One region of the Bradyrhizobium sp. CCBAU 11361 genome, then DNA from elsewhere that is predicted to be linked to it. Evidence: riboswitches for the same ligand, from Rfam matches in the RefSeq annotation. Region 1 holds a riboswitch; the other holds the start of a gene.

Region 1 (4,823 bases):
GAAGGGCCTCCATGGGGTCTTCGGTCTCGGGAGGATCGCGCGGGTCGTACACGGCCAGCCAGGCCGCGAGTGCCGCCGCGCGCGGTTCCAGCTCCAGCAACTGCCGCACGGCCACCCGGATGTTGGCGCGCGCCGTGCGATCGGACGGGACCGTCACCGTCTCAGGTCCCCGGCCGGCCGCCACGGCCTCGACAACACTCCGCTTGAATGCCGTCAGCTCCGGCAGCCCGTAGCGTTCGAGCACGGCCTGAAAGGCAGCGTGATGGTCCGGACGAAACCCGCGCTTGCGGCCGAGCTGATCGCGGAGCGGATGGGCCGGATAGAGATGCGCACAAGGAATCCAGCCCTCGGGCAGCGGCTCGGTCGCAGCATGGGTGCGGCCATGCGCGAGCAATTTTGGCAGGACATGGGTGTGCGGGCCGTCGGGGCTTCGCCCGCCCGGCGGCGGGATCGGCTGGAACACTTCGGCCCGCCCCATCCTGCTGATGAAAACGCGGTGCGGATCGGCGGCGAAGATGATCCGCATGACGTCGCTTTCGGCTGCGAACACGGATCGGCCCGTGCGGCGCCTCAATGCGGCGACGGCGTCGGCGTCGCCGACCCGGATGCAGGCGTCGATCTGCAACGCGCCAAGGCCAAGATCGAACAGGATGCCATCGCGATCCCGTCGGCGCAGTGCCTCGCGGTCCGGGCCGATTTCGGTCAACTCCGTGCGCCTGCACATCGCACTCGCCTCATACGGGAGGCAGAGTGCGACGCGATGGCTCCAGCTCTCGGTGGTCGGCGACTCCGACGCAATCAGGCGCAGGTCGGGATGGGACACGATGCGTATCCCGCCCTTGTCCGTCACGACACTGGCCCTGTCGCGAGACCGCTCCATGTCGAAGGCCTCGCCGGGCTCACGCGTGAACTCGGCGATGGCCCCGAATGTGCCGATGCTCCAGCCGGCCTCGGCATCGGCAAGCTGGCCTGCGAGCAAGTCCATGCGCGGATCGGCTGTCGTCATGCGATGGCTCCCATGATCCCTGCTATCTTACGCCAAAGCTCGCCATGCGGATGCCGCCGAACACACCGAGCCCGGGCGCGAGGAAGCCGGTCGGATTCTGGTAGTGCGTGTTGAAGAGATTATCGACCCGCGCGAACAGCTTGACCTGGTCGTTGAGCGCATAGTCTCCGCGCAGATTGACGAGCGTGTAGCCGGGCGCCGTGATGCCCGACACCGATCCGTCCCGCGTGACGTCGCGCCAGTCGCTGACATGAAGCACGGTCGCCGACAGCGTGAGCGGATCGATCGGTTTCCAGGTCGCGGTCGCGCTCCACTTTTCCTTCGGCCGGCGCAGCAACTGCAATCCGGTGCCGGCATCGACGGCGCGGGTGAACGTGTAATCGGCGCGGATGCCAAAACGCTCGGTGATTTGCGCCCAGACGAAGCTCTCGGTGCCCTCGGTCGTGGCGAGATTCACGTTGGCGTAGGACGTGAAGGTCGCGTTGGTGGTGATGAGGTTGGTGATGCTGTTGTGGAAGTAGGTCGAGCCGAACCTGATGCGGTCGTCGAACAGCGGCTGCTCGAAGCCGACATCGTAGCCTTCGCTCTGCTCCGGCTTCAGGTTTGGATTGCCGAAGAAGCCGAAATCGGGAAAGTTCTGGTAGAGCTCGCTGAGCGTCGGTGCCTTGAAGCCGGTGCCGTAGCTCGCCTTCAGCTTGGTCTCGGTCACAGGCACGATCAGCACCGGCGCGACGCGGTAGGTCGCGTGCTCGCCGAACTGGTCGTTGTGATCGTTGCGGATATTGGCGACCAGGAAGAAGCGTTTTGCGAATTCCGACTGCAGTTCGATGAAGCCGGCCTTGTTGCCGTTCTCGACCGCAAAGCCGGTGGTGTCGATCCGCTCGGTCTGCTGCTCGGCGCCGAACACCAGATTGTTGCCCCGCGCCAGCGCGACGACGCTGTGCCAGTCATACTTGATGCGCTCGCCGGTCGTGATGGTCGAGACGAGGTCGGCCGGGCCGATATCGTCGCTGCGCAGATTGGCGTAATTCACGGCGAAATAGCTCTTGATGCGACCGTCGAGCACCGACCAGACCGCCTCGTGGCGATTGAAGAGCTGATGCACGCCGTGCCGGGTCTGCGTCGCGTTCGGCACGCTGGGAAAGCCGCCGTCGCCGGTGAAGAGGAGCGTCGCATCGGTGTAACGGACCACGCTGTTGACCGACCAGTTCTCGTTGATGTCGAGCCCGAGCTTGGTCGAGTAGGTCATGTTGTCGTAGTTGTTGCCGTTGGCCTTCTGTCCCGGCGGCAGCAGTTGCAGCGGCGTGACCGGGACGTCGCCGGCATGGAAATGCGCGACGCTGAGCGCATAGTTGAAATTGTCCTGCGCGCCGCTGAGGCCCGCGGTCTGGTTGAAGGTGTTGAACGATCCGGTCTCGATCGAGGCGGTCGCGCGCGGCGGCCCCTCGCCTTTCCGGGTCACGATCGAGATCACGCCGCCGATCGCGTCCGAGCCGTAGAGGCCGCTCTGCGGACCTCGCAGCACTTCGAGCTGCTGGATGTCGGCGGTCAACAGATGCGCGAAATCGAAGGCGCCGTTCGGCGTCGAGGGATCGCCGACGTCGATGCCGTCGACGAACACCTTGGTGTGATTGGAGTTGGTGCCGCGCATGAACACCGAGCTCTGTCCGCCCGGACCGCCGGTCTGGACCACGTTCAGCCCCGGCACGGTGTTCAGCACGTCGGGAACGGTGCGATATTGCCGGGTCTGGATGTCCTTCTCGGTCACGACGGTGATCGAACTCGCGACCTGCCCTGCCGGCGTCGCAACGCCGGTCGGACTGATCACGAGCGGCGATGCGAGGCTTGGGGCTGCGGACGTGGCGACGACCGGCAGCGCAGGTTGGCGCGGCTCGCGCCGCTGGCTTGACCTCGGCTGGGAGGGCGGCGACTGCACGGCGCCTGCCGCCGGCTTGGGCGATGCAACCTCGACCTGAGGCAGCAGATCCGGTGATGCCGATTGCTGCGCGAAGGCGGTGGACAGATCGAGTGAGTGCAGGGAGACGAGCGCGAACAGGCCGGCGCTGAGGCGCCTGGCGGCAGAGACAATACGGGACACAATTGTAACCTCGGTATGACGTCAGTGGCACGTCACAGCGAACGAGGCTCTACGGCGGAGCGATCGATTGCTCCGGTGAAGCTAATGCCTGTACTCCCCGACCGACATCTTCGCGTGTGACCACGGCTGACGGCAGGTCTCCTGGCTCGCGGGTCGTTACCTGACGTCGCCTTCCCAGGACCGAGATTCCCAGTGGCATATGACGAAAGATTCACCGCTTACAGTTGCGGGGGCAGCCGTGGCGTTGGGACAATCCCGGCGTCGGGACAATCTCGCACCACGTTCCCTTTTGATCTCCATGAGGAGAACCGTCACCGATCAATCTAGGGGGCGAGCATACGGGGAGTCAATCGACCGGTGGAACGATGAGCTGCAAACGCGAGCAAACACAATCAGACAGGCTTCCGCGCCGCGCGCGTCGTGACCACCGCCCGCTCGCCGGCATCGACGAGCTGACCGATGCCGGTCCGGCCTGTCAGCGCGCAGCGGATGATGTTCTCGGCGACCGACTTGCGGAACGCATGATCCTCACCCACGGCGCGATTGCGGCAAATCCGATCCAGCGCCAGCTTCATGTTGATCCGTGTGCGGGTGTCGAAATGCTCGCTGATCATTCGCCCGGCCTCGATAGGTGATGTTGGGGCGGAAACGTCCGACGATCGGCCGGGTTCCCGAACGGGATCGAGCAATGCGCCGGCCGCCTATGTGCGGCCTCTCGGGCGCTGCGCCTGGGCCCAGGCCACAGTGACTTCGCGCGGCGGGATGTCGATGCGCCTGATCGGCGTCAACTCGCCCGAGGCGGAGACGATCGCGGTCTCCTCGCGGCGACAGCGCGGGCACACGAAGCGGACCTCGCTCGGGGACGCCGACCAGCTCGAGCGTTTGACGTTGGCCGCCATCGGCCATGCGTCGCACTGCGAGCACGACACCAGAAACCGGCCGGGATCGAGCATACCCATTCCCATTGGACTCCGCGTCCTGCCTGCTCCTACCAATGATTATGTCATGTGAATCGTTCCGGTGCCCCGACACCGTCAGCCCCTCGACGCCCGAAGGACCGGCGATCCCTGGCAGCTCAGTGCGCGCCCTTGAGCGTACAGGACGTGGTGCAGGTCACCGTGTTGCCATGGTCGCACGCCTTGCAGGCGGCCACGCACTGGCTCATGTCGCGGGGATTGTAAGAGCTGTAGTTCCGCACCGGGCAGGCTGCGGTCGAGCCGGTGATGTCCTGCTCCTGGTTGCAGGCCGCCGTCATGAGCGCGAGGATGAGCACCGCAAGAAGACGCATGGGATTGCCCTGTAAGACACCGGCAAAGCAACATCACCGGAACGCGCTGCATTGCAGCGAGCCCCGGCATTCCCATCGCGAATCGCGACGCTCACGCCCTCAGAGGATGCGTCTCAAATGTTAAGATCGGATTGCAGCCGCCTTCAGGCCGCACGCTGGTCGCGACCGCGGCCCGCGTCTCGCGCGCCAGCTGGTAATAGTGCTCGGCGAGCTTGAGATAGAATTCGCGCTTGCTGCTGTCGGTGGCGAGCTTGGCGATCAGCTCGCATTCGGCCGTGAGCGTCTCGAACCGTTCCAGCCTGTCCTCAAGTTCGGTCATCGGCGTGTCCCCATCAAACGCCTCAAGGACGGCCAACCTAAGCCCGGGAAATAGGTCAGGGCGAACATCGTTATCGAGTAGAATCAATTTTTCCCGCGCGGGGCCTACTTCT
Region 2 (4,823 bases), on a different contig from region 1:
GGTCTAAACCGGCTGCGCCGAGCCGAGTCGTGTCGGGTTCGAGATCGCCATCACTTAACTGGCCTATTTTTGGCGCAGGACCACACTCACTTCTGAGTAGCACCCTATTGGCACCCGCCACCTTCAAGTTCGTGACGTTCTCTAACTCGTCCGCTCATAGAGCTCAAACACAGGCCCAAGCCGAAACTGACTATCGGTGGAACCGGTCGACCGACGACTGCCTTAATCAGGGTCCCAATCAACAGTAGCCGCTCATGCATTCGTACGTTTGCGAGATCCTTGGAGCCCGGTTTTTCGTATCGCCGCGGTGATCAAGCATATCGTTTCCAGCCAGCAGCGCTCCAATTTGCGGGTGGCCCCCGCGGCGACCGCCGGCATCACTGCCCCTCGTTGCCGACGTGCTCATGAGCTACAAACCTTCGTGTAGACTTCTAAAACTCAGGCTATACGGTCGCATACCACAGCATAATTGAGCTTACGCTGAGCTTGTGCTTTAACTGGGCTCAGATTTTCGGCGAATGTCCTCGCCGTGATCGAACCGTCGGCTGTCCTCCCTCCGCCGATGGAAGTCGGCGCGATGCGCCAGCGGTCGTTCCTCCCAGACTTTCCTTCCGCCCGGCCCGCCAAGGCCGGGCATTTTTTTGCGTTCCCAAGGCTCCCTCGAGATTATCGAGAGCGCAAATGACCACAAGCGGATCAGCTTTGTCGAGAAAAGGCCCAGGCCCGCGATCAACGGCCTAGCGGATCGGATGCAGCGCGCAATTCGCGGGCGGCAGCGACCATGTTCGCTAGCGCCGGCCGAACCTCCTCCCATTTGCGCGTCTTCAGGCCGCAGTCCGGATTGACCCAGAGCTGCGAATCCCGCAGCCGTGCCCGAGCCAATGCCATCAGCTCCTTCATTTCGCCCGTCTCGGGAACACGTTGAGAGTGGATGTCGTACACGCCTGGCCCGATCTGATTTGGATATTCGTAGTTCCTGAACGCGTCGAGTAGTTCCATTTTCGAGCGCGACGTCTCGATCGAGATGACATCCGCGTCCATTGCAGCGATCGCACCCATGATGTCGTTGAACTCCGAGTAGCACATATGCGTATGAATTTGCGTTTGATCGGCGACGCCAGATGAGCAGATGCGGAAGCAATCCACGGCCCAGTCGAGATAAGCCGTCCACTCCGATCGACGCAACGGCAATCCTTCGCGGAGTGCAGCTTCGTCGATCTGGATCATGGTCGCACCAGCGTTCTCGAGATCGCGGACTTCGTCTCGGATCGCGAGCGCAATCTGGCGGCAGATCTCGCTTCTGGGAATATCATCGCGAACAAAGGACCAGTTCAAGATCGTCACCGGTCCGGTCAACATCGCCTTCATCGGCTTCCTGGTTAGTGATTGCGCGTAGCGCCACCACTCCACGGTGATCGGCTTCGACCGCAAGACATCGCCAAACAGGATCGGTGGCCTGACGCAGCGCGAGCCGTAGGATTGCACCCATCCGTTCGTGGTAAATGCGAAGCCGGCGAGGTGCTCGCCGAAGTACTGCACCATGTCATTGCGCTCAAATTCGCCGTGCACGAGGACGTCAAGACCGATATCCTCCTGCCAACGTACGGCGCGCGCAGTCTCCTCCTTGAGGAACCGGTCGTATTGCTCGTCGCTCATCGCGCCTCGTGCATGCGCTGCACGGGCATTCCGGACCTCTGTGCTCTGCGGAAACGATCCGATCGTCGTGGTAGGGAAAGCCGGTAGTCCGAAACGATTGCTTTGGATCTCGGCACGACGGGCAAATGGGCTGGCGCGCCGGCGCATGGTCTGGTCGATCGCTCTCATCCGGACAGCGACATTGGCATCACGGATTTTCGGGGAAGTCCGGCGGACAGTCGCGGCACATTCCGACTCGGCAAGAGCTAGCGCAGCATTCTGATCGCCTGCGAGTGCCCGCGCCAGGGTTGCAAGCTCATGCATCTTCTGAACCGAAAAAGCAAGCCAACGCTTGACGTCGGAAGCGAGTCCGGTCTCGAGTTCAACATCGACCGGCACATGAAGCAGCGAACAGGATGGGGCGATCTGTACACGATCCTTGCCAAGCTTCGCAATCGCGGGTTCCAGCCGCTGGCGGAGCGACGACAAATTCGACCGCCATACATTCCGGCCGTCGATGACACCGAGAGACATGACAAGATCACTTCGGCCGCCAGCGATGATCTGATCCAATAACTCTGGCGCTCGAACCAGATCGAGGTGCAGTCCGGCAACTGGAAGGCTCAAGGCGGTGTCCAGATTGTCGCCTAGGTCGCCGAAATAGCTGGCAACCATGATCTTGATGGCCGGCCCCTCCTTCGCGAGCCGGTTATAAGCATGTAGCAAGGATTTTCGCGCCACCTCGCCCAGATCAAGAACGAGGCAGGGCTCGTCGAACTGAACCCACTTTGCCCCGCGTTTGGCCAATTCCTGCAGGACCTCGATATAGACCGGTATCAGATCGTCCAGTAGCGAGAGTGGCTGGAACGCAGGATCGGCACTCTTGCCGAGCTTTAGGAATGTGACCGGCCCGATCAGGACAGGGCGGGTCTGGAAGCCAAGGGCCTTAGCTTCCTCATACTCCTCGATCGGCTTGCGAGAGCACAGTCTGAAAGTCTGTCCCCCGTGAAACTCGGGGACCATGTAGTGGTAGTTGGTGTCGAACCACTTGGTCATCTCCTGCGCGGGTGCGCCAAATCCGCGCGGTCCGTGACCGCAACTCGCATCCTGGTCGTCGCATTGTGAACCGCGGGCCATGGCGAAGTACGTCTTGAGCGAAACGGACTCGGCTTTCGAGGCGTAGATGCCCGGGATGGCGCCAACCATGACACTTGTGTCGAGCACCTGGTCATACAGCGAGAAATCGTTCGATGGAATCACCGTGACGCCGATAGAATTCTGACGAGCCCAGTTCGCGGCACGCAGGCCAGCTGCGTCCTCGAGCAACTGCTGTTCGCTGCTTTTTCCGGCCCAATAGCTTTCGAGAGCGCGTTTGAGCTCGCGCCTTGGACCCATGCGTGGCGTTCCGAGCGTGGCAACCGGAAGGGAGAGAAGAGACATAGCGTTAACCCCATGTTGGGGGCAAAGGCCATGGCGGACGCAGGCAGGGGAAGTCGCGCGTGCGACGGCTGCTTAGCGCACCACCGGGACACCCCGCCCGCGGACGAATAGATGTCGGGGCAGGTCTCCTGGCTCGCGGGTCATCGCTGCTGTCCGGCCTTCCCGAAGCCGCGCAGGCTTCAGTGACATCGTTGGACAGCGGCTCGCCGCTCACAGTTGCGGGGGCAGCGCCGGCATTTTCACCGGCTTCCCTCTTAGCTCCGGATCAAATGCAAACCGGAGAACCTCGACGAGTTGGATTATCGGCAAGAGAACTCTTCCGTCAACCTCTCAGATTATATCTCAAGCTAACGCTGCGACATCTGCTACGGGAATGACGTGCATCTCTTTCGTTGACCACGATGTAGAAGCGCTCTCCAATCAGCGATGTCGGAATGACCATCGGAGCTGCGTGCGCGTGGGGCCGCACGCCAGATCGGTGGAAGGGGCAAATGCGGCTTGCGCGGTCGGGACTGCTGCCTCGAGCAGAACGCATTTGATGCGAGTCCCGGCTTCCCAGCGGTTCATCGAGCACGTCCGCCATCCAACCGCCTTCTCGACCAACAGGATCCGTATTGAATAGGCCTAAGACACCTGGCGAAAGTCAGCAACATACCGGCGAGCATGTTGATTTGCGGTGCGAGCCAGACTCCAAATGCTCGGCGTAAAGATCGGCTTGGCGTCGTTGGCCATCGAGTGCAATCCGCAGCTGACTGAGGCTGCTCTCGACTTCCGGAGGCGCCGCATATCGCGAAAGGAGCGCCAAACGCGCCGCGGCCCCGTGGCCACAAGCGCCCAAAGGCATGGCAGAGATCGAAAGCCCACATTCCTGCAACCGAACCAAACGGTTCAATGGCGGCAAACGTGCTCCGAATTCTCATCAGGAACTTGGCACCGAAGCGTTCCCCTGCGCCGTCGAATATCCGGTGCGGGACGAGGATGGGTAAGCCGCGATGGATAGGCTGAATGGAACGATCGAAACGTGTGCAAGTCGGAAAGTCGACAAAGAAGACACAAAACCGGTAAGAATTTCCGTCTGTTACCTGGCACGAAGAATGCAAGTCATCGGCATGCCCAGGCCCTCCTGCTGGGCATGTCCAGCACAGCAAATCCGGGCTGTCGCTGGCGACTGAAGTTAGCGGCGCGTGACATAGAGGGGAGCGCCTGCTCGCGCGGGACACCATCGGTCGCCCCGTCGCGTCGACGCTAACTTATTGCGCTCGCGCATAACAGGTTGAAGGTTGCCCGCCTTGAAGACGTGTTGATGAAAAACCAGATAGGCCGACGGTTGTGAAGAAAATGTCTGGAAGACGCGCGCTATGGTTTTGTCTTGGTCCATCGCTGATCTGCCTGGTCGGACTGGCTGCGACGAGCAACAGTGTTCGTGCCAACGAAAGCGCCCTCGTCGAAAGAGTCAAGTCCACGTGGCGAGCGCAAGACGGTGAGACGATAGAACACATTCTCTCCAACGTCTCGAAGGTCGCACAGTTCGTCCCTCGAACGTGGGGCGTTGCTGAAGGATTTGACCGAGATGAATATGTTTTCGTTTCCTGGACCAGGCACCGGGACAATAAATCAGACGAACAGTACGTTATCACCTGGAAGATCGCATTCGACGGAACGATTCAACTTGCGTCGACCTATGCAAAGCCGATGGAATTGGGCTGGCGCGCCCTGGCGCTCTCGTTGATCGCCAGTGAAGTCGCGGA

Evidence for each region. A riboswitch is a leader RNA that binds a small molecule or an ion and turns the genes downstream of it on or off. The one in region 1 is predicted to bind cobalamin.
Region 2: linked by a shared signal. The riboswitch ahead of metE (5-methyltetrahydropteroyltriglutamate--homocysteine S-methyltransferase) and the one ahead of XI08_RS36325 (TonB-dependent receptor domain-containing protein) in region 1 are both predicted to bind cobalamin.

Annotation. Positions count from the first base shown of each region.
Region 1 is NZ_LBJZ01000195.1:166,072-170,894, forward strand. Features, by position in the region: gene XI08_RS36320 (DUF6925 family protein) at 1-1,006, opposite strand, end outside; gene XI08_RS36325 (TonB-dependent receptor domain-containing protein) at 1,029-3,107, opposite strand; cobalamin riboswitch at 3,219-3,432, opposite strand; gene XI08_RS36330 (hypothetical protein) at 3,497-3,793, opposite strand; gene XI08_RS36335 (hypothetical protein) at 3,806-4,069, opposite strand; gene XI08_RS36340 (hypothetical protein) at 4,180-4,392, opposite strand; gene XI08_RS36345 (hypothetical protein) at 4,484-4,711, opposite strand; gene XI08_RS36350 (adenylate/guanylate cyclase domain-containing protein) at 4,816-4,823, opposite strand, start outside.
Region 2 is NZ_LBJZ01000172.1:13,517-18,339, forward strand. Features, by position in the region: gene XI08_RS19035 (hypothetical protein) at 1-7, shown strand, start outside; gene metE (5-methyltetrahydropteroyltriglutamate--homocysteine S-methyltransferase) at 730-3,075, opposite strand; cobalamin riboswitch at 3,177-3,379, opposite strand; gene XI08_RS19045 (nodulate formation efficiency C protein) at 4,414-4,823, shown strand, end outside.